Regions from separate parts of the Streptomyces sp. NPDC024687 genome, predicted to be linked through region 1. Evidence: predicted binding sites of a transcription regulator. Region 1 holds the regulator's gene; the other holds the start of a gene.

Region 1 (14,628 bases):
GCCCACGTCTTCGGCAAGGTGCTCACCTCCGGGCAGATCGAGGTCGGCCACGTCACCGCCGTCGACGGCCGCGTCGACAAGATCATCGAGAATCTGCCGGTCGTGCAGCCGACGTACATGGCTGCCGTCCCGCGCATCTTCGAGAAGGTCTACAACGGGGTCGCGGCGAAGGCCCGTGCGGGCGGCGGCGCCAAGTACAAGATCTTCCAGTGGGCCGCCGAGGTGGGCCGTGAGTACGCCAAGGCCACCCAGGACAACTTCCGGCGCACCGGGGTCGCCTCGGCGCCCTTCGGACTGAGCGCCAAGCACAAGGTGGCCGACGCGCTGGTCTTCGCGAAGATCCGGGAGGCGTTCGGCGGGAACCTGCGGGCGTGTGTCTCCGGGTCCGCCGCGCTCGCGCCCGAGATCGGGTACTTCTTCGCCGGCGCCGGCATCCACATCCTCGAGGGCTACGGCCTCACGGAGTCCTCCGCGGCCTCCTTCGTGAACCCGGGCGAGGCCTACCGCACCGGTACGGTCGGCAAGCCGCTGCCCGGCACGGAGGTCCGCATCGCGGACGACGGGGAGATCCTGCTGCGGGGCCCTGGGATCATGGAGGGCTACCACGGGCTGCCCGAGAAGACCGCCGAGGTCCTCGAGGCCGACGGGTGGTTCCACACCGGGGACATCGGTGAGCTGTCGCCCGACGGGTACCTGCGGATCACCGACCGCAAGAAGGACCTCATCAAGACGTCCGGCGGCAAGTACATCGCGCCCGCCGAGGTCGAGGGACAGTTCAAGGCGGTGTGCCCGTACGTGTCCAACATCCTGGTGCACGGGGCTGACCGGAACTTCTGCACCGCGCTCATCGCGCTGGACGAGGTGTCCATCCTGGAGTGGGCCAAGGAGAACGGGCTCGAAGGGAAGTCGTACGCGGAGGTCGTCGCCGCGCCCGTCACCGTCTCCATGGTCGAGGGCTATGTGAAGCAGCTCAACGAGGGGCTTCAGCGGTGGCAGACGATCAAGAAGTTCCGGTTGCTGCCGCGGGATCTCGACGTGGAGCACGGTGAGATCACGCCGAGTCTGAAGCTGAAGCGGCCTGTGGTGGAGCGGGAGTACAAGCACCTCATCGAGGAGATGTACGCGGGGTCTCGCGAAGCGTAGGGGGTGGTGGGGGACTGCTTGGCGGCCGCGGGTTCGTCGTGGCTTGTCGCGCAGTTCCCCGCGCCCCTGGGTGAAACACCTCACCGTTTCTCCAGAAGGCGCCGGAGTCCTTTGATCCTCGTGCGCTGGGATTCCGTCAACTCCTGCTCCAGATCCGCCAGTTGTCTGCTCACCTCCTCGTAGTCCGCCCGTTGCCGTGCCAGCAGCCGCTCCAGCTGCTGGTTCTTCCTGTGCAGGTCCAGGAACACGCTCACCTTCGCCCGCAGCACCCACGGGTCGAACGGCTTGGTCAGATAGTCCGCCGCCCCCGTCGCGTAGCCGCGGAAGGCGTACCCCGAGTCGTCGTCCGTGCCCGTGAGGAAGATGATCGGGACGTCCTTCGTCTGGTCCAGGCGTTTGATGTTCGCCGCCGTCTCGAAGCCGTCCATGCCCGGCATGCGCACGTCCAGGAGGACCAGCGCGAACCGGCGGCGGAGCAGAGCCTTCATCGCCTCCTCGCCCGAACGGGCGCGGACCAGTGGTTCGTTGAGGGACCCGAGGACCGCCTCCAGTGCGATCAGGTTGTCCTCCATGTCGTCGACCAGGAGGATGCCGGCACCGTCGTCGGACCTTGCCTCAGCGTTCATGTGACTGCCTCATTCAGTCGTCGGTGGGCTGAACCACCGCCTCCTCGGTCTCGGTCCGCTCCTGCGTCCGGGCGCCCTCGGGGTCCAGGAGGGCGCATACGACGGTCAGCAGCTGGTCGACGTCCACCGGCTTGGGTACGTAGTCGTTGGCGCCGCGCGCGATCGACTTCTCGCGGTCTCCGGGCATCGCCTTCGCGGTGAGCGCGACGATGGGCAGACCGGTCCAGCGCGGGGTGCGGCGGATGGCGGCGATGGTCTCGTAGCCGTCCATCTCCGGCATCATGATGTCCATCAGGACGAGCTCGACGTCCGGGTTGCGCTCCAGGGTCTCGATGCCCTCGCGGCCGTTCTCCGCGTACAGGACCGGCATGCCGACGCGGCCCAGCACATGGGTGAGGGCGAAGACGTTGCGGATGTCGTCGTCGACGATCAGCACCCGCCTGCCGGACAGCACCTGGCCCGCCCGGCCCGACGTCCACGCCTCCAGTTTGGTGGGCGCGGGCCACGAGTCCTCGGCGTCGTGGGCGGTCGGATAGGGCTCGGTGGACAGGTCCTCCGGGCTCGGCAGGGGGTGGTCCTCGGTGGTCGGGCCGGTTGCCGCGTGGCCGGGACTGGCGACGGGGACGTAGAGCGTGAAGGTGGACCCCTTGCCGGGTTCGCTCTCGGCGACGATACGGCCGCCCAGCAGGCCCGCGATCTCCCGGCTGATGGACAGACCGAGCCCCGTGCCGCCGTACTTGCGGTTGGTCGTGCCGTCGGCCTGCTGGAACGCCTCGAAGATCACCGGGAGTTTCTCCCGCGCGATGCCGATGCCGGTGTCGGAGACCGCGAAGGCCACCACGTCGTCACTGTCGCGGACGTACCGGCGCTCCGGGTCCTTGATGCGGGTCACGCGCAGCTCTACCCGGCCCGAGGCGGTGAACTTGATCGCGTTGGAGAGCAGGTTGCGCAGGATCTGCTGGAGGCGCTGTTCGTCGGAGTACATCTCGCGCGGCACGGCCTCGCCGACCGCCAGCTCGAAGGCGAGCCCCCGGTCCAGGGTGAGCGGGCGGAAGGTGGCGTGGACGTAGTCGAGCAGCTTGATGAGCGGCAGCTTCTTCGGGCGTACGTCCATCCGGCCGGCCTCGATCTTCGACAGGTCCAGGATGTCGTTGATCAGCTGGAGCAGGTCCGAGCCCGAGCGGTGGATGGTCGTCGCGAACTGCACCTCCTGGTCGGAGAGATGGCCGTCCGGGTTGTCGGAGAGCAGCCTCGCCAGGATCAGCAGGGAGTTCAGCGGGGTGCGCAGTTCGTGCGACATGTTCGCCAGGAACTCCGACTTGTACTGGGAGGAGGTCGCCAGCAGGGCCGCCTTCTCCTCCAGTTCGGCGTTCGAGCGCTGCAACTCCGCCTGCTGCATCTGGAGTTCGTCCGAGCGTTCCTGGAGCTGCATCGCCAGGCGCTGGGACTCGCCCAGCAGGGACTCGGTGCGGGAGTTGGCGATGATGGTGTTGATGGCGACGCCGATGGTGTTCACGAACTGGTCGAAGAACGCCAGGTGGACATCGGAGAAGCGGGAGAAGGACGCCAGCTCGATCACGCCGAGGAGCTTGTCCTCGAAGAGGATCGGGATGATGACGACACTGCTCGGGGCCGCCTCACCCAGCCCGCTGTTGATCTTGATGTAGTCCGGCGGGGCCTCCTCCACCAGGATCCGCTTCTTCTCGCGGGCCGCCTGGCGCACCAGACCGTGGACCGGCATGCCGCCGGTGTCGACGGTCGCGCCCTGTGCCGAGCCGTAGCCCGCGATGAACGCCAGTCCCTTCGCGGGAACGGCGGTGTGCAGCGAGGCGCCGTCCTCGTCCGGGTCGGCCAGGAAGAACGCGCCGTACTGGGCGTTCACCAGCGGGGTCAGCTCGCGCAGGATCAGGTCGGCGACCTCCATCAGGTCCCGGTGTCCCTGCATCAGGGCGGCCAGCCGGGCGAGGTTGGACTCCAGCCAGTCCTTGGCCCGGGTCGTCTCGCGGAGGTTGGCCACCATCAGGTTGATGTTGTCCTTGAGCTCGGTGACCTCGCCCTGGGTCTCCACGGTGATGGCGCGGGACATGTCTCCCTGAGCCACCGCGGAGGCGACCTCGGCGATCGCGCGGACCTGGGTGGTCAGGTTGGAGGCGAGCTCGTTCACGTTGGTCGTCAGGCGCTTCCAGGTGCCGTACACGCCCTCGACGCGTGCCTGGCCGCCGAGTTGGCCCTCGCTGCCGACCTCGCGGGCCACGCGGGTGACCTCGGAGGAGAAGGAGGAGAGCGTGTCGACCATGGTGTTGATGGCGGTCTTCAGCTCCAGGATCTCGCCGCGCGCGTCGACGTCGATCTTCTTGGACAGGTCGCCGTTGGCCACGGCCGTGGTCACCTGGGCGATGTTGCGGACCTGCGAAGTGAGGTTGTCGGCCATGTAGTTGACGTTGTCGGTCAGGTCCCGCCAGACCCCGGAGACGCCGAGGACCTGGGCCCGGCCGCCCAGCCGGCCGTCGGTGCCGACCTCGCGGGCCACCCGGGTGACCTCGTCGGCGAAGGCCCGCAGCTGCTCCACCATCGTGTTGACGGTGTCCTTCAGTTCGAGGATCTCGCCGCGGGCGTCGACGGTGATCTTCTTCGACAGGTCGCCGTTGGCCACGGCCGTGGTCACCTGCGCGATGTTCCGCACCTGTGAGGTCAGGTTCAGGGCCATGAAGTTGACGTTGTCCGTCAGGTCCTTCCAGACGCCCGACACGCCCCGCACCTGCGCCTGACCGCCCAGGTTTCCTTCGGTGCCGACCTCGCGGGCCACGCGGGTGACCTCGTCGGCGAAGGCGGAGAGCTGGTCGACCATCGTGTTGATGGTGGACTTCAGCTCCAGGATCTCGCCCTTCGCCTCGACCGTGATCTTCTTGCCGAGGTCGCCCTGGGCCACCGCCGTCGACACCAGCGCGATGTTGCGGACCTGGGAGGTCAGGTTGTCCGCCATGAAGTTGACGTTGTCGGTGAGGTCCTTCCAGACGCCACTGACACCCCGCACCTGAGCTCGCCCACCGAGATTGCCCTCAGTGCCGACCTCGCGTGCGACCCTCGTCACCTCGTCGGCGAAGGCGGAGAGCTGGTCGACCATGGTGTTGATGGTGGACTTCAGCTCCAGGATCTCGCCCTGCGCGTCGACCGTGATCTTCTGACTCAGGTCACCGTTGGCCACCGCCGTCGTCACCTGGGCGATGTTCCGGACCTGCGACGTCAGATTCGAGGCCATGAAGTTGACGTTGTCGGTGAGGTCCTTCCAGACCCCGGACACCCCGCGCACCTGGGCCCGGCCGCCCAACTGGCCCTCGGTGCCGACCTCGCGGGCCACGCGGGTCACCTCGTCGGCGAAGGCGGAGAGCTGGTCGACCATCGTGTTCACGGTCAGTTTCAGTTCGAGCAGCTCGCCCGTCGCCTCGACCGTGACCGTACGGGTCAGGTCGCCGCGGGCCACCGCCGTGGTCACCAGGGCGATGTCCCGGACCTGGGCGGTCAGCCGGGCGGCCATGGTGTTGACCGCCTCGGTCACATCGCGCCAACTCCCCGAAAGCCCGGTCGCCTTGGCCCGCCCGCCGAGCCGGCCCTCGGTGCCGACCTCACGGGCCACCCGGGTCACCTCGCCGGTGAACAGGGAGAGCTGGTCGACCATCTTGTTCACGGCCCGGCCCAGCCGTCGCAGATCACCGCGCAGCTGCCGGTTGCCGTCGTGCAGGTCGACCCGCTGGGTCAGATCGCCGCCGGCCACCGCGTCCAGGACCCGGGTCGCGTTGGCGGCCGGGACCACCAGGGCGTCGAGCAGCTGGTTCACGTCGTTGACCCGCGAGGTCCAGGTGCCCTGCCCCGGGCTGGGGGAGAGCCGCTCGTCGAGCCGGCCGTGCCGCACCAGCTCCCGCTTCACCCGGTTGACCTCACCGGTGAAGTGGACATTGCGGTCCACCAACTGATTGAAGACAGCCGTCAGTTCGGCCACGATCCCGTCCCCGGACTCCGGCATCCGGCGGAAGGCGCCGTCGCGGGCAGCAGTTATCGCGGCGAGCAGGGGACGCAGATCCGATGCTCGAATCCGGTCGGCGTTCTGTCCTTCTTCGAGCACAGGCGTACCACTGTTCTCACTCATGGCGGCCCACTTCGGTAACTCGGCGCTTATGGGCGTGGCCAGTCTGTCACTCTGTCCGCATCGACCGAGGTGTATTCGTCCGAACTGCTCCGGGAGACGGACATGGGGGCCATTCCTGCGCAACGGGAGTCCGTTGCCCGTGCGTCCGATCCGCCCGCGCGGGGCGGCGACGGCACGCTCCCGCACGTCCACGCAGCCTTCCCCGGCGGTCCGCTCGCCCCGGGCTCGGCCCGCGCCCTGTTACGGGCGGCGGTCGCCGAATGGGCCGAACTCGCCCTGCCCGGAAGCGAGTTCCTCAGCGACCGGCAGGGCGACGACGCCGTGGTAGTGGTCAGCGAGCTCGTCACCAACGCCGTCGTGCACGCGGGCACCGACATCGAGGTGGACTGCCGCCTGGAGGCGTACACCGGCGCCCTCGTCGTCGAGGTCCTCGACCATCACCCCTCCCGCGCCCCTCGAGACAGCGACCCCGAACACTCGTACGGCACGGCGGAGTACGGGCGCGGACTGCGCCTGGTCGCCGCCCTCGCCGAGACCTGGGGCATCACCTACCGCACCGGCGCCAAGACCGTGTGGGCGCAAATGCCGCCGGGCGGGAAGGACACCCTCGACGGGCTCCAGGCGTACGCCGGGGAGAAGGCGCGCGAGCGGGGGCTGCGGGTCGCCGGGATACTCGCCCCGGAACCACCCCCGAACCAGGCCCCGGCCCCGGCCCCGCCCACGTCTCACGGTGAACCGGACCGGGACTGGCTCAACCGCGGTGCCCTGTCCTTCCTCGCCGAGGCCTCCGACCTGCTCGCCGGGCAGCTCGACGAGAACCTGGTCGCCGCGCTCGCCGGCCAGCTGATCGTGCCGCGGCTGGCCGACTGGTGCGCGGTGTGGCTGGAGGACGAGGTCGCCGGCCGCTGGGGCGCCCCCCGCCCGGGCGAGGACGGGACGGGCCGGGGCGAGCACGCGGTGTCCGGGCCCCGGCTGGCCCGCGTGTGGCACTGCTCCGAGACCCGGATCGAGGACCTGCGGCAGGCGCTGGAGAAGGAGCCACCGGGCCCCTCGGGGCCGGACCACTCCGGGCCCGTGCCGTTCCCCTGGCCCGGCGAGGCACTGGGCCCGCACGGCACACACGGCTCCGCGCTTGCCTACCGACTCACCGCCGGTGCCCGCCCGCTGGGCACCCTGGTCATCGGCAGGGCCGGGCTGATCTCCTTCCCCGACGAGATCACCGGGCTCGTCGAGGACCTCAGCCGCAGGGTCGCGCTCGCCATCGGCGCGGCCCGCCAGTACGCGCGCCAGGCCACCATCAGCGCGGTCCTCCAGCGCGGTCTGCTGCCCGGCGCGGTCGCCGAGATCCCCGGGATGCGCAGCGCCCTGGTGTACGAGCCGTACGACAAGGGCGGACCCAGCGGCGACTTCTACGACCTCTTCCCGGCCGGCGACGGCCGCTGGTGCTTCGCCGTCGGCGACGTCCAGGGCAAGGGCCCCGAGGCGGCTGTGGTGATCGGGCTGGCGCGGCCCTGGCTCCGGCTGCTGGCCCGTGAGGGCTACCGCGTCGCCGACGTCCTGGACCGGCTCAACCAGCTGCTCCTCGACGACGCCACGGAGGCCGCCGACGCCGCCGCACGAGCCCTGGCGGCCGCGGGCGGACGCCCCATGAACCCCGGCGACGGCCCGCAGAACCGCTTCCTCTCCGTCCTGTACGGCGAGCTCGCGCCCTTCGACGGCGGCGTGCGCTGCACCCTCGCCTCCGCCGGACATCCGCTGCCGCTGCTGCTCGGATCGGGCGGTGAGGTCCGTACGGCCGCGCGGCCGCAGACCCTGCTCGGGGTCGTCGAGGACGAGACGTACACCAGCGAGACCTTCGAGCTGCGGCCCGGCGACACCCTGCTGTGCGTCACCGACGGGGTGACCGAGCGGCGCAGCGGCCCCCGGCAGTTCGACGACGAGGACGGGCTCGCGGAGGCGCTCGCCGGATGCGCGGGGCTGGACGCCGAGCTGATCGCGGAGCGCATCAAACGGCTGGTGCACGAGTTCGGGGCACGGCCGCCGGAGGACGATCTGGCGCTGCTGGTGCTGCAGGCGGAGTAGGTGTCCGCGGGGTGCTGGACAATGGAGGACATGCCTTCCGCACTCCCCGACGGCGAACCCGTCCCCGACGACGGCTCACTCCCCGCGTCCGCGCTCACCGGGTCCGCCGACCGCCCTCTCGGCTTCTACCTGCACGTTCCGTACTGCGCGACCCGCTGCGGCTACTGCGACTTCAACACCTACACCGCGACCGAGCTGCGCGGTTCGGGCGGGGTGCTGGCCTCCCGCGACAACTACGCGGACACGCTGATCGACGAGATCCGCCTGGCCCGGAAGGTCCTGGGCGACGACCCGCGCCCGGTGCGCACGGTGTTCGTCGGGGGCGGTACGCCGACGCTGCTGGCCGCCGGGGATCTCGTACGGATGCTGGGGGCGATCCGTGACGAGTTCGGGCTGGCCGCGGACGCGGAGGTGACCACCGAGGCGAACCCGGAGTCGGTGGACCCGGCGTATCTGGCGGCGCTGCGGGAGGGCGGCTTCAACCGGGTGTCCTTCGGGATGCAGAGCGCGAAGCAGCACGTACTGAAGGTGCTGGACCGCACGCACACGCCGGGGCGGCCCGAGGCGTGCGTGGCGGAGGCCCGCGCGGCGGGGTTCTCGCACGTCAACCTCGACCTGATCTACGGCACTCCCGGCGAGTCCGACGACGACTGGCGGGCGTCCCTGGAGGCGGCGATCGGCGCCGGCCCCGACCATGTGTCGGCGTACGCGCTGATCGTCGAGGAGGGCACGCAGCTTGCCCGTCGTATCCGTCGGGGTGAGGTGCCGATGACGGACGACGACGTGCACGCGGACCGCTATCTGATCGCGGACTCGGTGCTGGCAGAGGCCGGATTCGATTGGTACGAGGTGTCGAACTGGGCCACCTCCGAGGCGGGCCGCTGCCTGCACAACGAGCTGTACTGGCGGGGCGCCGACTGGTGGGGCGCCGGACCCGGGGCGCACTCGCACGTGGGCGGGGTGCGGTGGTGGAACGTGAAGCATCCCGGCGCGTATGCGGCTGCGCTGGCCTCCGGGAAGTCACCGGGGGCCGGCCGCGAGCTCCTCTCGGAGGAGGACCGGCGGGTCGAGCGGATCCTGCTGGAACTGAGGCTGCGGGAGGGGGCGCCGCTGTCGCTGCTCCGGGAGGAGGGGCTCGCGGCTTCCCGGCGGGCCCTGGGGGAGGGGCTGCTGGAGAGCGGGCCCTACGCGGAGGGGCATGCCGTGCTGACACTGCGGGGGCGGTTGCTGGCGGACGCGGTGGTCAGGGACCTGGTGGATTAGGCGCCTGGTGCGGGTGACTCGGCGGATTGTGTGGCTGGTCGCGCCCACGCGGCGGTAGCCGCACATCGATACAGCCCCGCGCCCCTGAGCAGGTTGCGGCTGCGGTCGGTCACACGCGCGACCAGCCACAACGAACCCGCAGCCGTACGACCCGCCCGCAGACCCGCCGCGCGTATCCGCTACGGCGCCGTGACGAAGTCGATCAGTTCCTCCACCCGCCCCAGCAGCTCCGGCTCCAGGTCCCGGTAGGACCCCACCCGCTTCAGGATCGCCTGCCACACCGCGCCCGTGTTCTCCGAGGGCCAGCCCAGGGCCTTGCACACGCCCGTCTTCCAGTCCTGGCCGCGCGGTACCCGTGGCCACGCCTCGATGCCCAGGGCCGACGGCTTCACGGCCTCCCAGATATCGATGTACGGGTGTCCGACGACCAGGGCGTGCTCGCTGGTCACCGACGCGGCGATACGGGACTCCTTGCTGCCCGGCACCAGGTGGTCCACCAGGACGCCGAGCCGGGCGTCCGGGCCCGGCGCGAATTCGGCCACGATCGACGGCAGGTCGTCCACGCCCTCCAGGTACTCCACGACCACGCCCTCGATGCGCAGGTCGTCGCCCCACACCTTCTCCACCAGCTCCGCGTCGTGACGGCCCTCGACGTAGATACGGCCGGCGCGGGCCACGCGTGCGCGTGCGCCGGGGACGGCCACCGACCCGGAAGCGGTACGGGAGGGCCGTACCGGACCGCTCGAAGGCGGTTTCACCAGCGTCACCACCCGGCCCTCCAAAAGGAAACCGCGCGGCTCCAGCGGGAACACCCGGTGCTTGCCGAAGCGGTCCTCCAGAGTGACCGTGCCCGCCTCGCAGCGGATCACCGCGCCGCAGAAACCCGTGCCCGGCTCCTCCACCACCAGACCGGGCTCGGCGGGCACCTCCGGCACCGGCTTGGGCTTCTTCCACGGAGGGGTCACGTCGGCGGAGTACTGGCGCATTCGGATGACGATAGGAGAACCGGCCCGGGGATCACTACGACACGCCGAAACGGGCGGCCAGCGCGTCCCGCTGGGCCCTCACGAACGCCGCGTCCACCACCGCTCCGTGACCGGGCACGTACAGCGCGTCCTCGCCGCCCAGTGCCAGCAGCCGGTCCAGCGCGGCGGGCCAGTGCGCCGGTACGGCGTCCGGGCCCGCCTGCGGTTCGCCCGACTCCTCGACCAGGTCGCCGCAGAAGACGACCTCCGGGGCGCCGGGGACGAGGACGGCGAGGTCGTGGGCCGTGTGGCCGGGGCCGACGTTCGCCAGCAGGACCTGGCGGCCGTCGCCGAGGTCGAGCGTCCACTCGCCCGAGACGTGATGCCGGGGCGAGAGGAGGGCGTCCACCGCCTCGTCGGCCACCGCCGGGTCCAGTCCGTTGCGCACCGCGTCCGCCCGCAGTTCCGCGCGGCCGCGCCGCCCCGCCAGCACCGTCTCCACGCCCACCGCGCCGAACACCTCCGCCCCCGCGAACGCCGCCGCCCCGAAGACATGGTCGAAGTGGGGGTGGGTGAGCGCGAGATGGGTCACACGGTGGCCGGCCAGTTCCTTGGCCTGCGCGCGTAGCCGGGCACCCTCCGCGAGGCCGGAGCCCGCGTCCACCAACAGGGCCGTGTCCGCGCCGATCACCAGGCCCGCCGTACAGTCCCAGCCCGGCAGCCGGCACCGTCCCACCCCGGCCGCGACCCGCTCCCACCCGAGCTCTTCCCAAGTCACCGTCATACCGCGACGCTAGCCGTACGACCGGTCCCGCCAGGACCAGCCTTGCCCGAGGAGTACCCCACCGCCGTACACTGGCCGGGGGACGCTGGCACTCGGGCGGACAGAGTGCCAGGCAAGGCGCAAGGGAACGACTTCTGGAGGTGTGCGCGATGCTGAGTGAACGCAGGCTTCAGGTGTTGCGCGCCATCGTCCAGGACTATGTCGGCACCGAGGAGCCGGTCGGGTCGAAGGCCCTGACCGAGCGGCACAACCTCGGAGTCTCCCCGGCGACCGTCCGCAACGACATGGCGGTCCTCGAGGACGAGGGCTTCATCGCCCAGCCGCACACCAGCGCCGGGCGGATCCCGACCGACAAGGGCTACCGGCTGTTCGTCGACAAACTGGCGGGCGTCAAGCCGATGACCGCGCCCGAGCGGCGCGCGATCCAGAACTTCCTCGACGGCGCCGTGGACCTCGACGACGTCGTGGCCCGCACCGTGCGGCTGCTCGCGCAGCTCACGCGGCAGGTGGCCGTCGTGCAGTACCCGTCCCTCACCCGCTCGACCGTGCGGCACGTGGAGCTGCTCTCGCTCGCCCCCGCGCGCGTGATGCTCGTGCTGATCACGGACACCGGCCGGGTCGAGCAGCGCATGGTCGACTGCCCGGCCCCCTTCGGCGAGGCCTCGCTCGCCGATCTGCGGGCGCGGCTCAACAGCCGGATCGCCGGGCGGCGGTTCGCGGATGTGCCGCAACTGGTCGAGGACCTGCCCGAAGGCTTCGACGTCGAGGACCGGGGTACGGTCTCGACAGTGCTCTCCACTCTTCTGGAGACGCTCGTCGAGGAGAACGAGGAGCGGCTGATGATCGGCGGCACCGCGAATCTCACCCGCTTCGGACATGACTTTCCCCTCACCATCCGGCCCGTCCTGGAGGCTCTCGAGGAGCAGGTCGTTCTCCTCAAGCTCCTTGGTGAGGCCGGGGATTCGGGCATGACCGTACGTATTGGTCACGAGAACGCCTACGAGGGACTCAACTCCACTTCGGTGGTGTCGGTCGGTTACGGTTCGGGCGGCGAGGCAGTCGCCAAGCTCGGCGTGGTCGGACCGACCCGCATGGATTACCCGGGAACGATGGGAGCGGTACGCGCAGTGGCACGGTACGTCGGACAGATCCTGGCGGAGTCGTAAGTGGCCACGGACTACTACGCCGTTCTCGGCGTGCGCCGCGACGCGTCGCAGGATGAGATCAAGAAGGCGTTCCGTCGGCTCGCACGCGAGCTGCACCCGGACGTCAACCCGGATCCCAAGACCCAGGAGCGGTTCAAGGAGATCAACGCCGCCTACGAGGTGTTGTCGGACCCGCAGAAGAAGCAGGTCTACGACCTCGGCGGCGACCCGCTCTCGCAGGCCGGTGGCGGTGGCGCGGGCGGCTTCGGGGCCGGTGGGTTCGGGAACTTCTCGGACATCATGGACGCGTTCTTCGGTACGGCCTCGCAGCGGGGTCCGCGTTCGCGCACCCGGCGCGGCCAGGACGCGATGATCCGGCTGGAGATCGAGCTCGACGAGGCGGCCTTCGGCACGACGAAGGACATCCAGGTCGACACGGCGATCGTCTGCACCACCTGCAGTGGTGAGGGCGCGGCGCCGGGGACCTCCGCTCAGACGTGTGACATGTGCCGCGGCCGCGGTGAGGTGTCGCAGGTGACGCGGTCGTTCCTGGGCCAGGTCATGACGTCCCGCCCGTGCCCGCAGTGCCAGGGCTTCGGCACCGTGGTCCCGACCCCGTGCCCCGAGTGCGCCGGCGACGGCCGGGTCCGCTCGCGTCGCACGCTCACCGTCAAGATCCCGGCCGGTGTGGACAACGGCACGCGGATCCAGCTCGCGGGCGAGGGCGAGGTGGGCCCCGGTGGCGGTCCCGCCGGTGACCTGTACGTCGAGATCCACGAACTCCCGCACTCGCAGTTCCAGCGCCGGGGCGACGACCTGCACTGCACGGTCACGCTCCCGATGACCGCGGCCTCCCTCGGCACCAAGGTCCCGCTGGAGACCCTCGACGGCCTGGAGGAGGTCGACATCCGCCCGGGCACCCAGTCCGGCCAGTCGATCCCCCTGCACAGCCGGGGCGTCACCCACCTGCGCGGCGGCGGCCGGGGCGACCTCATCGTCCACGTCGAGGTCCAGACCCCGACCAAGCTGGACCCCGAGCAGGAACGCCTCCTGCGCGAGCTGGCCAAACTCCGCGGCGAGGAACGGCCCACGGGGCAGTTCCAGCCAGGGCAGCAGGGGTTGTTCAGTCGGTTGAAGGACGCGTTCAACGGGCGTACCTGAGCTGGGGGACGACTGCCGGGGGTCCGGGGGTTGTCCCCCGGGCAGACACAGTCAGCCCGGTCAGCAAGGGTTGTTCTCGCGGTTGAAGGATGCGTTCAACGGGCGTACGTGAGCTGTCCAAGGGCCGATTCGGACTTGTGCGGAGGACGTGACAACATGCCGTCATGTCCTCCGCACTGACCGATCTCTTCCCTCATCCGATCGTGCAGGCCCCCATGGCGGGCGGCGTCTCCGTGCCGCGCCTCGCCGCCGCCGTGTCCGATGCGGGCGGGCTCGGATTCCTCGCCGCCGGGTACAAGACGGCCGACGGGTTGTACCAGGAGATCAAGCAGCTGCGCGGGCTGACCGGACGCCCCTTCGGCGTCAACCTCTTCATGCCGCAGCCGGAGTACGCCGACCCCGCCGCCGTCGAGGTCTACGCCCACCAGCTGGCCGGCGAGGCCACCTGGTACGACACCGAACTCGGTGACCGCGACAGCGGCCGTGACGACGGGTACGACGCCAAGCTCGCCGTACTCCTCGACAACCCCGTGCCGGTGGCCTCCTTCCACTTCGGCATCCCGAGCAGCGAGGCCCTGGAGTCGCTGCGCCGCGCCGGCACCTTCACCCTCGTCACCGCGACCACCCCCGAAGAGGCCCTCGCCGTGCAGTACGCGGGCGCCGACGCGGTCATCGCGCAGGGCGTCGAGGCCGGCGGTCACCAGGGCACCCACCGCGACCTCCCCGAGCAGGACGGTTCCGGCCTCGGACTCCTCTCCCTGGTCGCCCAGATCCGCGAGACGGTGACCATTCCGGTCGTCGCCGCCGGCGGCATCATGCGTGGCAGCCAGATCGCCGCCGTCCTCGCCGCCGGCGCGTGCGCGGCCCAGCTCGGCACGGCGTTCCTCGCCAGCCACGAGTCCGGCGCCCACGACGTGCACAAGCAGGCGCTGACCAACCCGCTCTACGTCCGCACCGAGCTCACCCGCGCCTTCTCCGGCAGACCGGCCCGCGGCCTGGTCAACCGCTTCCTGCGCGAGCACGGACCGTACGCGCCCGCCGCCTACCCCGAGGTCCACCACCTCACCGCCCCGCTCCGCAAGGCCGCCGCCAAGGCCAAGGACGCCCAGGGCATGGCGCTGTGGGCGGGCCAGGGCCACCGGATGGCACGGGACCTGCCCGCGGGGCAGCTCGTGGAGATACTCGCGGCCGAACTCGACGCAGCGAGGACAGCGTTGTCGGGCAAGGGAGACCTGCGATGACCGCACCGGTGTTCGTGGTCGAGCACTTCGACGCGGGCGGCGACGGACGGTACGTCCTCGACGGCCCCGAAGGG
Region 2 (14,628 bases), on a different contig from region 1:
GCATCGCTGGATCACCCGATCGTGGTGGTCCCGTACCGCACGCGATGACGACTGGTGGGCGGCCTTCACGAGGGGTGACGTACCGGAAGACACCGAACACCGCCCGCCCACCCGCTCCCGCGCCCACATCCTCCTCGCCGCGCTGGGCCGCGAGGCCCCCTCGCTGTCCCTCTCCGCCGCCGACTGCGCGGCCCTCGCCCCGCTGGTGGGCGAGTGGTTCGCCCGGGGGGCGAGCGAGGAGGTCGTACGCCACGCCCTGACCAGCGGGCTGCCGACCCCGGTCCACCACCCGGCCGCCCTGCTCCCGTCGCCGTCTGACCGACAAAGTGCCCCCGGAGCTGCCGCTTCCCCAAGCGCCCCACCGGATCCTGGAGTGCGCGGAGTGCAGAGTCCCCGGCCCTCCGGAGGCCCTGCCGGGGGGTCTGTGCAACGGCTGCCGGGACGGATACGCCCCCGCGCGCCCCGCCTCGCTCCTGCCCGCCCCCGAGATCCACGCCCGCGCGAACGAGATCCGGACCGCGATGTCCCTGAAACGAGAAGAAGGGACGCCCGTGTGACCGCTCCTGCGGTCCGCCGACACCACCCCGGGACACCATGGATGCACCCTCGATACCGAAAAACTCAAGGATTACGCAGACTGGGACCATGAACCACGCCCAGCTCACCGCCCTAGGCCGCGCCCTCCGTCTCCTCGGCGAGCACGGCGAGTCGCTCTCCGGCGACGCCCCGGACGCCAAGCTGCACGAGGTCAGGACGGACCTCAAGCGGGCCCTGGAGCTGCTGGAGACCACCGTCACCACCGCCGTCCCCACCACCCGCTGCGCCGAGCACCCGAACGGCCCGGTCGACGAGAACGCCCCCGACCTGTGCCTGCTGTGCGAGACCCGGCGCAGGGCGGCCCGTCGCGCCGAGATCAACGGTCCCGCCGCCCGCCCCCGCTCCGCCGAACCCACTCCCTCCCGCTACGGCGTCCGCGAGGACCGCCCCCAGCCCCAGCAGCGCTGGCTGCCGGAGCTGTGGACCGGCCAGGAGTGGCAGCTGTGCGGGACGCCGAGGCGGGACCGGCACGAGGCCGAGCTGTACATCAACGCCCAGCGTCGCGGACCGCGCGCCGCGATGGCGTACCGGCTCGTCCACGAGTTCACCGACTACGAGGTGCTGCGGGTGTGGGGCACCCCGGTGCGGGTCGACATCGAGCCGCTCGGCAATCTCTAGAGCCCGAACGCCCGAACGCCCCGGAGCCCGGGAGCACGGGAGCACGGGAGACCGGGAGACCTACTTGAGCAGCGGCAGCGCCGCGAAGTCGTACCCCTCCCACAGCCGCCGCGAGACCTCCTCCGGGTACGGCCGCACCTCCGGCGTGGCGTCCAGGACCTGAGTGGCGCGCCCCTCGCCGTCGTACGCCGGCCATCCCGGGTCCCCGGTCCGCGCGAAGCCCGTCCACGCCGCCTGGAAGCGCGCGGTCAGTGCCCTCGCCTCGTCCGGCACCCCGGTCCCCGCGAACAGCAGATTCCCGAGGTCCGCGTCGTACGTGCCGAACAGGAGCGGGATGTCCAGGCCGTGGCAGGCACCGAGCGCGCCACCGAACGCCGGTGCGGGCCAGGTGAGTTCGTAGAGGTGGGCCCGGCCGCCGCCCGCGGTCTGCGCCTCGGCCAGCCGCAGGGAGGGGATGCTGAACAGCCAGTCCGTCTGCACGCGTTCGTGGAGTCCGGTCGGGGTGGCGTCCGGGAAGGCCTCGCGGTAGGAGCGCTCGCCGTCCGGGCCCGGCGCGAAGATCCGCAGCGCCGCGGCCGCCTGCTCCTCGGTGATCCTGCCGAGCTGTTCACCGAGGGCGAGGAAGAGCCGGTACTCGTCGCGGTTGTGCCCGACGAGCAGTTCCACGTCCCGCGCCGCGCCCGCCGCCAGCGCCTCCCAGGGGGTCGTGGGCAGCACCTCGCCGTCGACGACCGGTGCGAACGGCGTCGCGGTGGGGGCCACCTGCCCCCACCGGTCGTCGTACTCGCGCATCCGCGCGCTCAACCGCTCCCCGGCCGTGGGCAGTTCCCGCGGATCCACGGCGGACAGCGCGGCAGCGGTCGGCGCCAGACCCGCCTCCTTGCCGATCTCCACGGCTATGTCCCGGGCGAGTTCGGCGGAGAAGTACGGGCCGGGCACGCTCTGTGCGACGGCCCGCCCGAACAGTCCCCGCGCGCTCGGCATCGCCAGCAGCGAGGCCACGGACCCGGCCCCGGCCGACTCCCCGAACACCGTGACCTGCCCGGGGTCCCCGCCGAACGCCGTGATGTTGTCCCGCACCCACTCCAGCGCCGCGACCTGGTCCAGCAGCCCCCGGTTCGCGGGCGCCCCCTCCAGCAGGGCGAATCCCTCGATGCCGAGGCGGTAGTTGAGGGTCACGACGACCAGGTCACCGGCGCGCGCGAGGTGCTGGGCGTCGTAGCCGGGGCTGCCGGAGTGGCCCAGCTTGTAGGCGCCGCCGTAGATCCACACCATCACCGGGCGGCGGGCCGACGGGTCCGTGCCGGGCGTCCAGACGTTGACCGTCAGCCAGTCGTCGCCGGTGGGCGTCTCCAGCGCACCCGCGCGCGCCTGGAAGGCGGACTCCTGCGGGGGCGGGGGCCCGAAGTCGTACGCCTCCCGGGTCCCCTCCCAGCCCTGCACGGGCCGCGGCGCCTGGAACCGCGCCTCGCCCACCGGCGGTTCGGCGAACGGGATCCCCCGGAAGACCACCAGTCCGTCCTCGGCCCGCCCGCGCACGGCACCGGCCGCGGTGCGCACTTCGAGACCCTCGGCTGACGTCATCGGTCGAACTCCTCACAGGTCGGGGCTGCTTCGCCTCACTCCAGCCCACGTCCCTTGCCCGAGTCAACCAAGCCGGGGAGCCTTGTGCCGTCAGCTCAACGACTTCAGCGCGGACGCGTCGTACGGCTGAAGTTCGTCGAAGCGGCCGGCCAGTACCTTCGCCGCCCACTGCGGGTCCTGGAGCAGTGCGCGGCCGACGGCGACCATGTCGTACTCCTCGCGCTCCAGGGCGTCGAGCAGGTCGTCGATGCCCTTGACCGGGGAGCCCTCGCCCGCGAAGCCGCGGATGAAGTCGCCGTCGAGACCGACCGAGCCGACGGTGATGGTGGTCCTGCCGGTGAGCTTCTTGGTCCAGCCGGCGAGGTTGAGGTCGGAGCCGTCGAACTCGGGGAGCCAGTAGCGGCGGGTGGAGGCGTGGAAGGCGTCGACACCGGCCGCGGCGAGCGGGGCGAGGATCGCCTCCAGCTCCTCCGGCGTCTCGGCGAGCCGCGCCTTGTAGGCCTCCTGCTTCCACTGCGAGTAGCGGAAGATGATCGGGAACTCCGGCGACACCGTCTCGCGTACGGCCGCGACGATCTCCGCCGCGAACTTCGTACGGGCGACGGGGTCACCGCCGTAGGCGTCGGTGCGGCGGTTGGTGCCCGCCCACAGGAACTGGTCGACGAGGTAGCCGTGGGCTCCGTGGATCTCCACACCGTCGAAGCCGATGCGCTCGGCGGCGGCCGCGGCCTCGGCGAACGCGCCGATGACGTCGTCCAGGTCGCGCTGGGTCATCGCCTTGCCGGTGGGCTCGTCGGCGCCGGGACGGATGCCGGAGGGGCCGACCGCGGGGGCGTCGGCGTAGGGCGGCTGCCCCTGTTCGCGCACCATGCCGATGTGCCACAGCTGCGGGACGATGGTGCCGCCCGCCGCGTGCACCTGCTCGGCGACCTTCGCCCAGCCCGCCAGCTGCTCCTCACCGTGGAACCGCGGGACGCTGCCGTTGTTCCCGGCCGACTCGTGGCCGACGTACGTGCCCTCGGTGACGATCAGACCGACTCCGGCCCCCGCCCGGCGGGAGTAGTACGACGCGACGTCCTCACCGGGGACACCGCCCGGGGAGAAGTACCGGGTCATCGGCGCCATCGCGATGCGGTTCGGGACGGTCAGACCGTTGATGTGGACCGGACGGGAGAGGATCTCGGCGGCCCGGGAGGCGGCCGGAGGCGTGGCGGGGGCGGTCACGTGGGGGTACTCCTCGGTATGTGCATGCGCATGGACAGTACCCAGGAGTCAACCGCCTCATCGGCCCCAGGATTTCCGATAGCGCTGTGAGTCGGGCCACGCATGGAAGAAGCCCGCCCCACGACTGTGGGGCGGGCTTCTTGTGGAGCGCCGGGCAGGCCTTGCACCTGCATCTCCCCGCAGGAAGCGGGGCGTCTTTCCTTGGACCACCAACGCGTAGTCGACCGACGGAAGTTCACGTCGGGCGGCTCGTGATCAAGCATAGCGCAAGAAAAGCCCGGGGGCGGCCACCCCCTGTTTCCAGGAAGTGCCGCCCCCGGCAAGGACGTTGATCAACCGTCAGGCCTGGCGGCCAGGGGTCGATCAGAAGTCCATGTCACCGCCCGGCATGCCGCCGCCGGCCGGGGCAGCGCCCGCCTTCTCCGGCTTGTCGGCGATGACGGCCTCGGTGGTGAGGAACAGCGCGGCGATGGAGGCGGCGTTCTGCAGGGCAGAGCGCGTGACCTTCGCCGGGTCGATGATGCCTTCGGCGATCATGTCGACGTACTCACCGGTCGCGGCGTTCAGGCCGTGGCCGACGGGCAGGTTGCGCACCTTCTCGACGATGACGCCACCCTCGAGACCACCGTTGACGGCGATCTGCTTGAGCGGGGCCTCCAGGGCCAGCTTCACGGCGTTGGCGCCGGTCAGCTCGTCACCCTCCAGGTCCAGCTTCTCGAAGACCGAGGAGGCCTGGATGAGGGCCACGCCACCACCGGCGACGATGCCCTCCTCGACGGCCGCCTTCGCGTTGCGAACGGCGTCCTCGATGCGGTGCTTGCGCTCCTTGAGCTCGACCTCAGTCGCGGCACCGGCCTTGATGACGGCGACGCCACCGGCGAGCTTCGCCAGGCGCTCCTGGAGCTTCTCGCGGTCGTAGTCCGAGTCGCTGTTCTCGATCTCGGCGCGGATCTGGTTGACCCGGCCCTGAACCTGCTCGGAGGAGCCGGCACCGTCGACGATGGTGGTCTCGTCCTTGGTGATGACGACCTTGCGGGCGCGGCCCAGGAGGTCGATGGTGGTGTTCTCCAGCTTGAGGCCGACCTCCTCGGAGATGACCTCGCCGCCGGTGAGGATGGCGATGTCGTTCAGCATCGCCTTGCGGCGGTCACCGAAGCCCGGGGCCTTGACGGCGACGGACTTGAAGGTGCCGCGGATCTTGTTGACGACCAGGGTCGACAGGGCCTCGCCCTCGACGTCCTCGGCGATGATCAGCAGCGGCTTGCCCGACTGCATGACCTTCTCCAGGAGCGGGAGCAGGTCCTTGACGGAACCGATCTTGGAGTTGGCGATCAGGATGTAGGGGTCGTCGAGCGACGCCTCCATCCGCTCCATGTCGGTGGCGAAGTACGCCGAGATGTAGCCCTTGTCGAAGCGCATACCCTCGGTGAGCTCCAGCTCCAGACCGAAGGTCTGGGACTCCTCGACGGTGATGACGCCTTCCTTGCCGACCTTGTCCATCGCCTCGGCGATGAGCTCGCCGATCTGGGTGTCGGCGGCGGAGATGGAGGCCGTGGAGGCGATCTGCTCCTTGGTCTCGACATCCTTGGCCTGCTCGAGCAGGGCGGCGGAGACGGCCTCGACGGCCTTCTCGATACCGCGCTTGAGGGCCATGGGGTTGGCGCCGGCGGCTACGTTGCGCAGGCCTTCCTTGACCAGGGCCTGGGCGAGCACGGTCGCGGTGGTCGTACCGTCACCGGCGACGTCGTCCGTCTTCTTGGCGACTTCCTTGACCAGCTCGGCGCCGATCTTCTCGTACGGGTCCTCGAGCTCGATCTCCTTGGCGATGGAAACACCATCGTTGGTGATCGTGGGGGCGCCCCACTTCTTCTCGAGGACGACGTTGCGGCCCTTGGGGCCGAGCGTCACCTTGACGGCGTCCGCGAGCTGGTTCATGCCGCGCTCGAGGCCGCGCCGCGCCTCCTCGTCGAACGCGATGATCTTGGCCATGTGAAGTGGTCCCTCCAGGACTGGGGGTGATTCCTTCGGACCGCGCCCGCGCCCGCGACGGACGGCTCGCCGGCCTGTGGATCCTTGCCCCACAAGGCCTGCGGGCCTCACCGACCCGGTCCATCTTTGTCACTCTCACCTTCAGAGTGCTAACGCCAATGATTAGCACTCGGCATGGTCGAGTGCAAGCGCCTCTCGCGTATCGGGCCCCCGGGGCGGGGGTGAGTGGGCCGCCCGGGCGGGTGGTCCGGGGGCGGCAGGCCCCGGGCGTGACCTGTGACGACACGGGCCGCAACCCGCGTACGGCGCGCAGGGGACGGGGTGGGGGGTGTCCGCCCGCAGCGGCCGGCGTCCCGGCACCGACCCCCAACACACCGCACGCGCCACCCAAGCCCCCACCGGACCGAAACAGGCCGCCGCAGGCATTCAGGGGCACGGGGAACTGCGCACAACGCCCGCCCCCACCGGACCCGCAGACGAACACTGCTCGCCCTCCGGAGGCACACGCATGCCGAAGGGCCCGTACCCATGACTCCCCATGGGGTACGAGCCCTCCGAAGAAGAACGAAGAACGACGCTGTTGTTACCCGGCGCGTGCTTCAGCCAGTCGCGAGACGAACCATGTCCGCCTGCGGCCCCTTCTGACCTTGCGAGATCTCGAACTCGACCCGCTGGCCCTCTTCAAGGGTGCGGTAGCCGTCCATCTGAATCGCGCTGTAGTGGACGAATACATCCGCACCACCGTCGACCGCGATGAAGCCGTACCCCTTCTCCGCGTTGAACCACTTGACGGTGCCCTGAGCCATGCCTAACTCCCCTATTACTGGCCCTTGCACGGATCCACACTTCATGGATCCGGGTCAGACCTCACCCCCCACATGGTTGGGGGCGTGCGCCGGAACGCGTCGACCGCGGCTGAATGTATCTGTCCAACTGCCGTCTGCAACAGGTCAATCGGACGAGAATTCCGGACGGAAGGGGTCCGGAATGTAGTGAGAATTCGCCCGAATTCGGGGCAAGTCGGGCCCCACAAAAGGAGCATAAGACGCAAAGAACCCACACACTTTGGCTACTTCTCGTCGCATCCGAAGTCGGAACTCATATGCGTGCGGCATGAAGGAAGCAGCAGGTTCCCCAACTGTACCGTGCTCAACCATAGAGAATTGCCCCCTCCGCTTCTTCGCGGAGAGGGCAATCGGATGAACACTCGGTAATTTCTGTTACCGAAGGTAATGACCAGTCATACGGTCACCCGCCGGCGACCGCCGGGATGATGGAGACTCCGGCCCCGTCGGGCGTCACCGTCTCCAGCCCCTGCTCGAACCGCACATCGTCGTCGTTCACGTACACATTCACGAACCGCCGCAGCTTGCCCTGGTCGTCGAGAACACGCGCCGCGATACCGGTGTGGTTCTTCTCCAGATCGGAGATGACCTCGGCGAGGGTCCCACCCTCGGCCTGCACCTCGGCCTTGCCGCCGGTGTAGGTGCGCAGGATGGTGGGGATGCGGACGTTGACGCTCATGCGAGGCCAGCCTCTCGGAAAGAGTCCAGATTCGGACGGATCGTGGCGGTGAGCCCGGTACCGGCCACCGCGTCCAGGGTCTTGAGACCGTCGCCGGTGTTCAGCACCACCGTGGTCTTCGTCGGGTCGAGGACGCCGTTCTCGATCAGCTTGCGGGTCACACCCACCGTCACGCCACCCGCGGTCTCCGCGAAGATCCCCTCGGTCCGCGCCAGCAGCTTGATCGCGTCGACGATCTGCTCGTCGTTCACGTCCTCCACCGCACCGCCGGTACGACGCGCGATGTCCAGCACGTACGGACCGTCCGCGGGGTTGCCGATGGCCAGCGACTTGGCGATGGTGTCCGGCTTCTGGGGGCGGACCACGTCGTGCCCGGCCTTGTACGCCACCGACACCGGCGAGCACCCCTCCGCCTGCGCGCCGAAGATCTTGTACGGCCTGTCCTCGACGAGCCCCAGCTTGATCAGCTCCTGCAGACCCTTGTCGATCTTCGTGAGCTGCGAGCCGGAGGCGATCGGCACGACCAGCTGGTCGGGGAGCTTCCAGCCCAGCTGCTCGCAGATCTCGTACGCCAGGGTCTTGGAGCCCTCCGCGTAGTACGGCCGCAGGTTGACGTTGACGAAGCCCCAGCCCTCACCGGCCGGGTCGCCGATCAGCTCGGAGCAGAAGCGGTTCACGTCGTCGTAGTTGCCCTCGATGCCGACGAGCTCGCCGCCGTAGATCGCGGCCATGACGACCTTGCCCTGCTCCAGGTCGTGCGGGATGAACACGCAGGAGCGGAAGCCGGCCCGGGCCGCGGCGGCGCCGACGGCGCCGGCCAGGTTGCCGGTGGAGGAGCAGGAGAGGGTGGTGAAGCCGAAGGCGCGGGCGGCCTCGATGGCCTGCGCGACGACGCGGTCCTTGAAGGAGTGCGTCGGGTTGCCGGAGTCGTCCTTGATGTACAGGCCGCCGGTCACGCCAAGCTCGCGGGCGAGGTTGTCGGCCTTGACGAGCTGGGTCCAGCCGGGGTTGATGTTGGGCTTGTCGGCCACGTCCGCGGGGACGGGCAGCAGCGGGGCGTAGCGCCAGATGTTCGAAGGTCCCGCCTCGATGCGCTTGCGGAGCTCCTCGGTTTCGTAGGCCGAGAAGTCGTACGCGATCTCGAGCGGGCCGAAACACTCCTCGCAGGCGAAGACCGGGCCGAGCGGGACGCGGTGGCCGCATTCGCGGCAGCTCAGTGCCGCGGCGGGACCCAGATCGACGGAGTTCGTGGTGCTTGCAACAGTCTGCGCAGCCATGGAGGCGAGGCCCTTTCTCCTCATCTTCCTCACGACGCACTTCGCCGTGAGACGGATTTGGCACCTTCCCGAGTCGGGAGCCTCGCGGAGACGATCGCCAGCGATCGCTACGAGAACCGACTGGAGGGTTGCCGGGGCTTCATCGGGCCGTATCCCTCTGCCCCTCTGGATGAGCGGTATGAAGTTGTTAACGGCGGCCACCCAGGACATGCGATGGTCATCCGCGTTGTTCAAGACTGTAACCGACGACCAGGACAGTTGAGAGAGACGTCCGAACCGCGAGATGACCTACCCATCAGCCGCTTCCAGCGGCGGGCACGCTAAGGAGCCGCGCACTGTGCTGAACGAAGTCGAGCGCTGGCTGGCCACCAGGTCCTGGTCCGCGACTGATCGCCCGCTCCACCGGATCATGGCCGCGAAGCGGAGCTCGGGGCAGACCGTCAGTGTCGTCCTGCCCGCGCTCAACGAGGAGGAGACGGTCGGTGACATCGTCGCCGTGATCCGTCATGACCTCATGCAACAGGTCCCGCTCGTCGACGAGATCGTCGTCGTCGACTCGGGATCGACCGACCGTACGTCCGAGGTCGCGGCCGCGGCAGGCGCGCGGGTCGTCCACCGCGACGACATCCTCCCGCGCATACCCGCCGTGCCCGGCAAGGGCGAGGTCCTGTGGCGCTCCCTGCTGGTCACCAGCGGGGACATCGTCTGCTTCATCGACGCCGACCTGAAGGAGTTCTCCTCGGACTTCGTCTCCGGCATCGTCGGCCCGCTGCTCACCGATCCCGGGGTCGACCTGGTCAAGGGCATGTACGACCGTCCCCTGGGCGGCGCCGCCGGGCAGGGCGGCCGGGTCACCGAGCTCATGGCGCGCCCGCTGCTGAACATGCACTGGCCGCAGCTGGCCGGTTTCGTGCAGCCGCTGGGCGGCGAGTACGCGGCCCGGCGCTCGTTGCTGGAGCAGCTGCCGTTCCCCGTGGGTTACGGCATCGAGCTGGGCATGCTGGTCGACGCCCTGCACCTGGTCGGTCTCGACGCCCTCGCCCAGGTCGACGTCGGGGTGCGCAAGCACCGCCACCAGGACGGTCAGGCCCTGGGCCGGATGTCCGCGGCGATCTACCGCACCGCCCAGCTGAGGCTGGCCCGCGGCCATATGATCCGGCCCGCCATTACCCAGTTCGAGCGGGGCCGGGACGGCTTCGAGCCGCGGACGTACTCCGTGGACACCGAGGAGCGGCCGCCGATGGTGGAGATCGCGGAGTACGCGGAGCGGAAGGTCGCGTAAGTGCGCGGAAGTGCGCAACCGCACGTTTGAGCGTTTGGGGGCCGGGCTAGGTTGAGGCGTATGGCGTCAACCAACAGTGCTGCTCAGGTGCTGGTCGCGTCCAACCGCGGCCCGGTCTCGTACGAAGTGCGCGAGGACGGCTCGCTGCATGCCAAACGCGGTGGCGGCGGGCTGGTCTCGGGCCTGTCGGCGATCGGCTCCGACGCGGGCTCCCTGTGGGTGTGCTCGGCGCTCGGCGACGGCGACCGCGAGGCGGTCCGGCGCGGGGTCGGCGAGGCGGGGGTCCGCATGCTCGACATCCCGGCCGACGTGCACGCCGACGCGTACAACGGCATCGCCAACTCGGTGTTGTGGTTCGTCCACCACCTGCTGTACCAGACCCCGCTGGAGCCGTCCTTCGACGCGGAGTTCCGGCGGCAGTGGGCGTCGTACGAGACGTACAACCGCGCGTTCGCCGAGGCGCTGGCTCAGGAGGCGGCCGAGGGGGCGGCGGTCCTGGTCCAGGACTACCACCTGTGCCTGGTGCCGGGGATGCTCCGTGAACTCCGTCCCGACCTGCGCATCGCCCACTTCTCGCACACGCCGTGGGCGCCGGTGGACTACTTCCGGATGCTGCCCGACGACATCGCGGGCCGGCTCCTGCGCGGCATGCTGGGCGCCGACCGGCTCGGCTTCCTCACCCAGCGTTGGGCGGACGCGTTCACGGCCTGCTGTACGGAGCTCGCGGACGGGCTCGGCGAGACCCGGATCGGGGTGCACGGGCTGGGCGCGGACGCGGACTTCCTGCGCGCGCGTTCCCACGAGGCCGATGTCGAGGAACGCATCGTCGGACTGCGCGAGGAGATCGGCGCGGGCCGGAAGACGATCGTGCGGGTGGACCGGACCGAGCTGTCCAAGAACATCGTGCGCGGGCTGCGGGCCTACCGGCGGTTGCTGGAGTCGCGGCCGGAGTGGCGCGAGCGGGTCGTGCACGTGGCGTTCGCGTATCCCTCGCGGCAGGACCTGGCGGTGTACCGGGACTACACGGCCGAGGTGCAGCGGGTTGCGGAGGAGATCAACGACACGTTCGGCACACCGGGCTGGACGCCGGTCCTGCTGAATCTGAAGGACGACTTCGCGCGCTCCCTCGCCGCGTACCGGCTGGCCGACGTGGCGCTGGTCAACCCCATCCGGGACGGCATGAACCTGGTCGCGAAGGAGGTGCCGGTGGTGTCCGACCAGGGGTGCGCGCTGGTGCTGTCGCGGGAGGCCGGGGCGTACGAGGAGTTGGGTGACGACGCGATCGTGGTGAACCCGTACGACGTCGAGCAGACGGCGGCGGCCCTGCACGAGGCCCTGACGATGCCGGCCCACGAACGGGTGGACCGCGCGAAGAGGCTCACCGCGGCAGCGACGGCACTCCCACCGGCTCAGTGGTTCCTGGACCAGCTGAACGCCCTGAAGGTACTGAACGGGTGAGCATGAACCTTCCTACACCCACCACGCCTGCCGGGCGGGACGGTCTGCGGGCGCTTCTCGCGGAGCCGCGGCGGGCGGTGATCGGGCTCGACTTCGACGGGACGCTGGCGCCGATCGTGGCGGATCCGGAGCAGGCGCGGGCGCACCCCGAGGCGGTGGCCGTCCTCGCCGCCCTGGCACCGAAGGTGGCCTCCGTCGCGGTGATCACCGGCCGCCCGGCCGAGATCGCGGTCCGCTACGGCGGCTTCGCGGGCGTACCCGGCCTGGAGCACCTGACCGTCCTGGGTCACTACGGCGCGGAACGCTGGGACGCGGCGACGGGCGAGGTCACGGCGCCCGAGCCGCATCCCGGCGTGGCCGCGGTCCGTGCCGAGCTGCCGGAGCTCCTCGACGGGACCGGCGCCTGGGTCGAGGAGAAGGGCGGCCGGGCGGTGGCTGTGCACACCCGCCGCGCCCCGGACCCGCAGGCCGCGTTCGACGCCCTCCGCGCCCCTCTCGGCGACCTGGCCGCCCATCACGGCCTGATCGTCGAGCCGGGCCGACTGGTCCTGGAACTGCGTCCCCCGGGCATGGACAAGGGCGTGGCCCTGCTGACCCACGTCCGCGACCTGTCCGCCGGCTCCGTCCTCTACGCCGGCGACGACCTGGGCGACCTGCCCGCCTTCGCCGCGGTCGACCAACTCCGCGGCACCGGCACCCCCGGCCTCCTGGTGTGCAGCGGCAGCGACGAGGTGGCGGAACTGCGCAAGCGGGCGGACCTGGTGGTGGACGGCCCGGCCGGTGTGGTGGGCCTGCTGCGGGACCTGGCGGAACGGCTCGCCTGACCGCCGCCGGCCCGCAGCCGACGTTCAGCCGGCCCTCAGCGCTCCGCCCGCCGGGCCTCCCGCACCCTCCGCAGCCGGTTCACCGTCACCGGGTCGAAGACGAGCGCGCGTTCGTCGTCCAGCAGGGCGTTGAGCAGCTGGTAGTAGCGGACCGGCGCCAGGCCGAGTTCCTCGCGTATCGCCCGCTCCTTGGCACCGGGCCCCGCGAAGGAGCGTCGCTCCAGCGCGAGGATGTCCCGCTCCCGGCGGTCGAGTTCCGCATGCTCCATGCCCCCGACCGTAACGCCCGCCACTGACAGACAGCGCCTACAGGGCGCCTACTCGGCGTTCCGCGCGGTCAGCTGCAACGCGCGCAGCACCTCCGTGGGGTCCCCGTCGGAGCTCACCGCGGAGCCGATCCGCCGTTTCACGGCCGCGCTGACCGAGGCCCACGACGTCTTCCCCACCGGAGGCAGCTCCGCGGAGGGCAGCGCGTCGAGGAAGGGCTTGAGGTCGGCGTCCCGGGAGGCCCTGCTCATGACCTCGGAGGCGGAGTTGGTCACCGGCAGCAGGTCGTACTCCCGTGAGAAGGCGAGCACGTTCTTCTCGCTGTAGACGAAGTCGAGGAAGTCGCCCACCTGCTCGGCGTGCCCGTTCTGCTTGAAGGCCATCATCCAGTCGGCGACGCCCATGGAGTTCTTGGTCGGCCGGTCGGTGCCGGGCATGGGCACCATCCCGAACTTCACCCCCTTCTCGGCGGCGATCTTCATCAGCGAGGGGTGCCCGTTGAGCATCCCGACGTCCCCGGCGGCGAACGCCGAGAACGCGGCGGCCCGGTTCAGGTTCTCGGGTGCGACCGGACCGGTCAGTCCCTTGCCGACGAGGTCGTCCTTGAGCCAGGTCAGCGTCGCGATGTTCTCGTCGGAGTCGATCCCGTACGTGCCGACGTCGTCGACGTACCCGCCGCCCCCGCTCAGCAGCCACTGCATGGTCTCGGCCTGCGCCTCCTCGGGGCCGAGCGGCAGCGCGTACGGGTACTTCACCCCGTCCGCCTTGAGCGCCTCGGCGTCGGCGGCCAGCTGCTTCCACGTCTTCGGCGGGGTGAGCCCGGCGTCGGCGAAGAGGGTCTTGTTGTAGAAGAGCAGCCGGGTCGACGCGGCGAACGGCATCCCGTACTGCATCCCGTTGATCCGTCCCGCGGAGCCGAGCTGGGCGACGAAGTCGGCCTGTTCCCGGATCCCGATCAGGTCGTCGGCCTTGTAGAGCAGCCCCTTGTCCGCGTAGTCGGCATAAGCGCCGATCTGCGCCATGTCGGGAGCCTTCCCGGCGTCGACCAGCTCCTTGACCTTGCGGTCGACGTCGGTCCAGGAGTACACGCTGACGTCGATCTTCACGCCGGAGTGCCGGGCCTCGTACTCCTTGACGAGTTCGTCCCAGTACTTCTGGGAGCTGTTGGCCGAGCTGTCGCCGTAGTCGGCGGCGACCAGCTTCAGCGTCACCTCGTCCGATCCTTCGCCCATCCCGCAGCCACCGAGGACCGCAGTCATACCCAGTGCGGACACCGCCGCGATCGTTCCCGTCCTACGCCGCCGCACCGACAACCGCCCCACACTCACGTTCGAACACTTTCGTAAAGTCATACATATTCCAGAACTAAGGTCTACACCACGTAAGTGGACTAGACCTCTCGCGGGTTCAAGGGTCACACTGTCCCCCGTGAGACATGTCATCGCCCTCGACGTGGGCGGCACCGGGATGAAGGCGGCCTTGGTCGGCGCGGGCGGCGAGCTCCTGCACCGGGCCCGCCGGGCGACCGGCCGCGAGCGGGGACCGGACGCGGTCGTCGACGGCATCCTCGACTTCGCCGCCGAGCTGCGCGCGTACGGCACCGAACACCTCGGCGCCCCCGCGGCCGCGGCCGGCGTCGCCGTCCCCGGCATCGTCGACGAGGACCTCGGCGTCGCGTCCTACTCCGCCAACCTGGGCTGGCGGGACGTCCCCCTGCGCGAGCTGCTCGCCGACCGCCTCGGCGGCGTCCCGGTAGCCCTCGGCCACGACGTCCGCACCGGCGGCCTCGCCGAGGGCCGCGTCGGAGCCGGCCAGGGCACGGACCGCTTCCTCTTCGTCGCCCTGGGCACCGGCATCGCGGGCGCGATCGGTATCGCGGGGCGGGTGGAGGCGGGCGCGCACGGCTTCGCGGGCGAGATCGGCCACGTCGTCGTACGCCCGGACGGCGCCGCCTGCCCGTGCGGCCAACGGGGCTGCCTGGAGC

The links. Region 1 encodes HrcA, which represses chaperone genes, less so after heat shock. Its sites were predicted from a motif close to TTNGCACTCNGNNNNNCNGAGTGCNAA; they were not measured.
Region 2: groL (chaperonin GroEL) is a predicted target of HrcA. The motif match lies at 6,175-6,201, and genes of this name have one in related genera.

Annotation. Positions count from the first base shown of each region.
Region 1 is NZ_JBVHLJ010000001.1:352,313-366,940, forward strand. Features, by position in the region: gene ACZ39I_RS01580 (AMP-dependent synthetase/ligase) at 1-1,143, shown strand, start outside; gene ACZ39I_RS01585 (response regulator) at 1,224-1,769, opposite strand; gene ACZ39I_RS01590 (HAMP domain-containing protein) at 1,783-5,913, opposite strand; gene ACZ39I_RS01595 (SpoIIE family protein phosphatase) at 6,016-7,995, shown strand; gene hemW (radical SAM family heme chaperone HemW) at 8,026-9,258, shown strand; gene ACZ39I_RS01605 (DUF3097 domain-containing protein) at 9,438-10,244, opposite strand; gene ACZ39I_RS01610 (MBL fold metallo-hydrolase) at 10,279-11,007, opposite strand; gene hrcA (heat-inducible transcriptional repressor HrcA) at 11,157-12,173, shown strand; gene dnaJ (molecular chaperone DnaJ) at 12,174-13,313, shown strand; gene ACZ39I_RS01625 (nitronate monooxygenase) at 13,478-14,554, shown strand; gene ACZ39I_RS01630 (16S rRNA (uracil(1498)-N(3))-methyltransferase) at 14,551-14,628, shown strand, end outside.
Region 2 is NZ_JBVHLJ010000006.1:444,493-459,120, forward strand. Features, by position in the region: partial or broken gene ACZ39I_RS25600 (hypothetical protein) at 1-557, shown strand, start outside; gene ACZ39I_RS25605 (hypothetical protein) at 646-1,215, shown strand; gene ACZ39I_RS25610 (carboxylesterase/lipase family protein) at 1,276-2,799, opposite strand; gene ACZ39I_RS25615 (NADH:flavin oxidoreductase) at 2,890-4,023, opposite strand; gene groL (chaperonin GroEL) at 4,387-6,012, opposite strand; gene ACZ39I_RS25625 (cold-shock protein) at 6,612-6,818, opposite strand; gene ACZ39I_RS25630 (MoaD/ThiS family protein) at 7,261-7,536, opposite strand; gene thrC (threonine synthase) at 7,533-8,813, opposite strand; SAM riboswitch class I at 8,831-8,989, opposite strand; gene ACZ39I_RS25640 (glucosyl-3-phosphoglycerate synthase) at 9,151-10,095, shown strand; gene ACZ39I_RS25645 (alpha,alpha-trehalose-phosphate synthase (UDP-forming)) at 10,156-11,553, shown strand; gene otsB (trehalose-phosphatase) at 11,556-12,377, shown strand; gene ACZ39I_RS25655 (DUF3263 domain-containing protein) at 12,413-12,646, opposite strand; gene ACZ39I_RS25660 (ABC transporter substrate-binding protein) at 12,695-13,996, opposite strand; gene ACZ39I_RS25665 (ROK family protein) at 14,073-14,628, shown strand, end outside.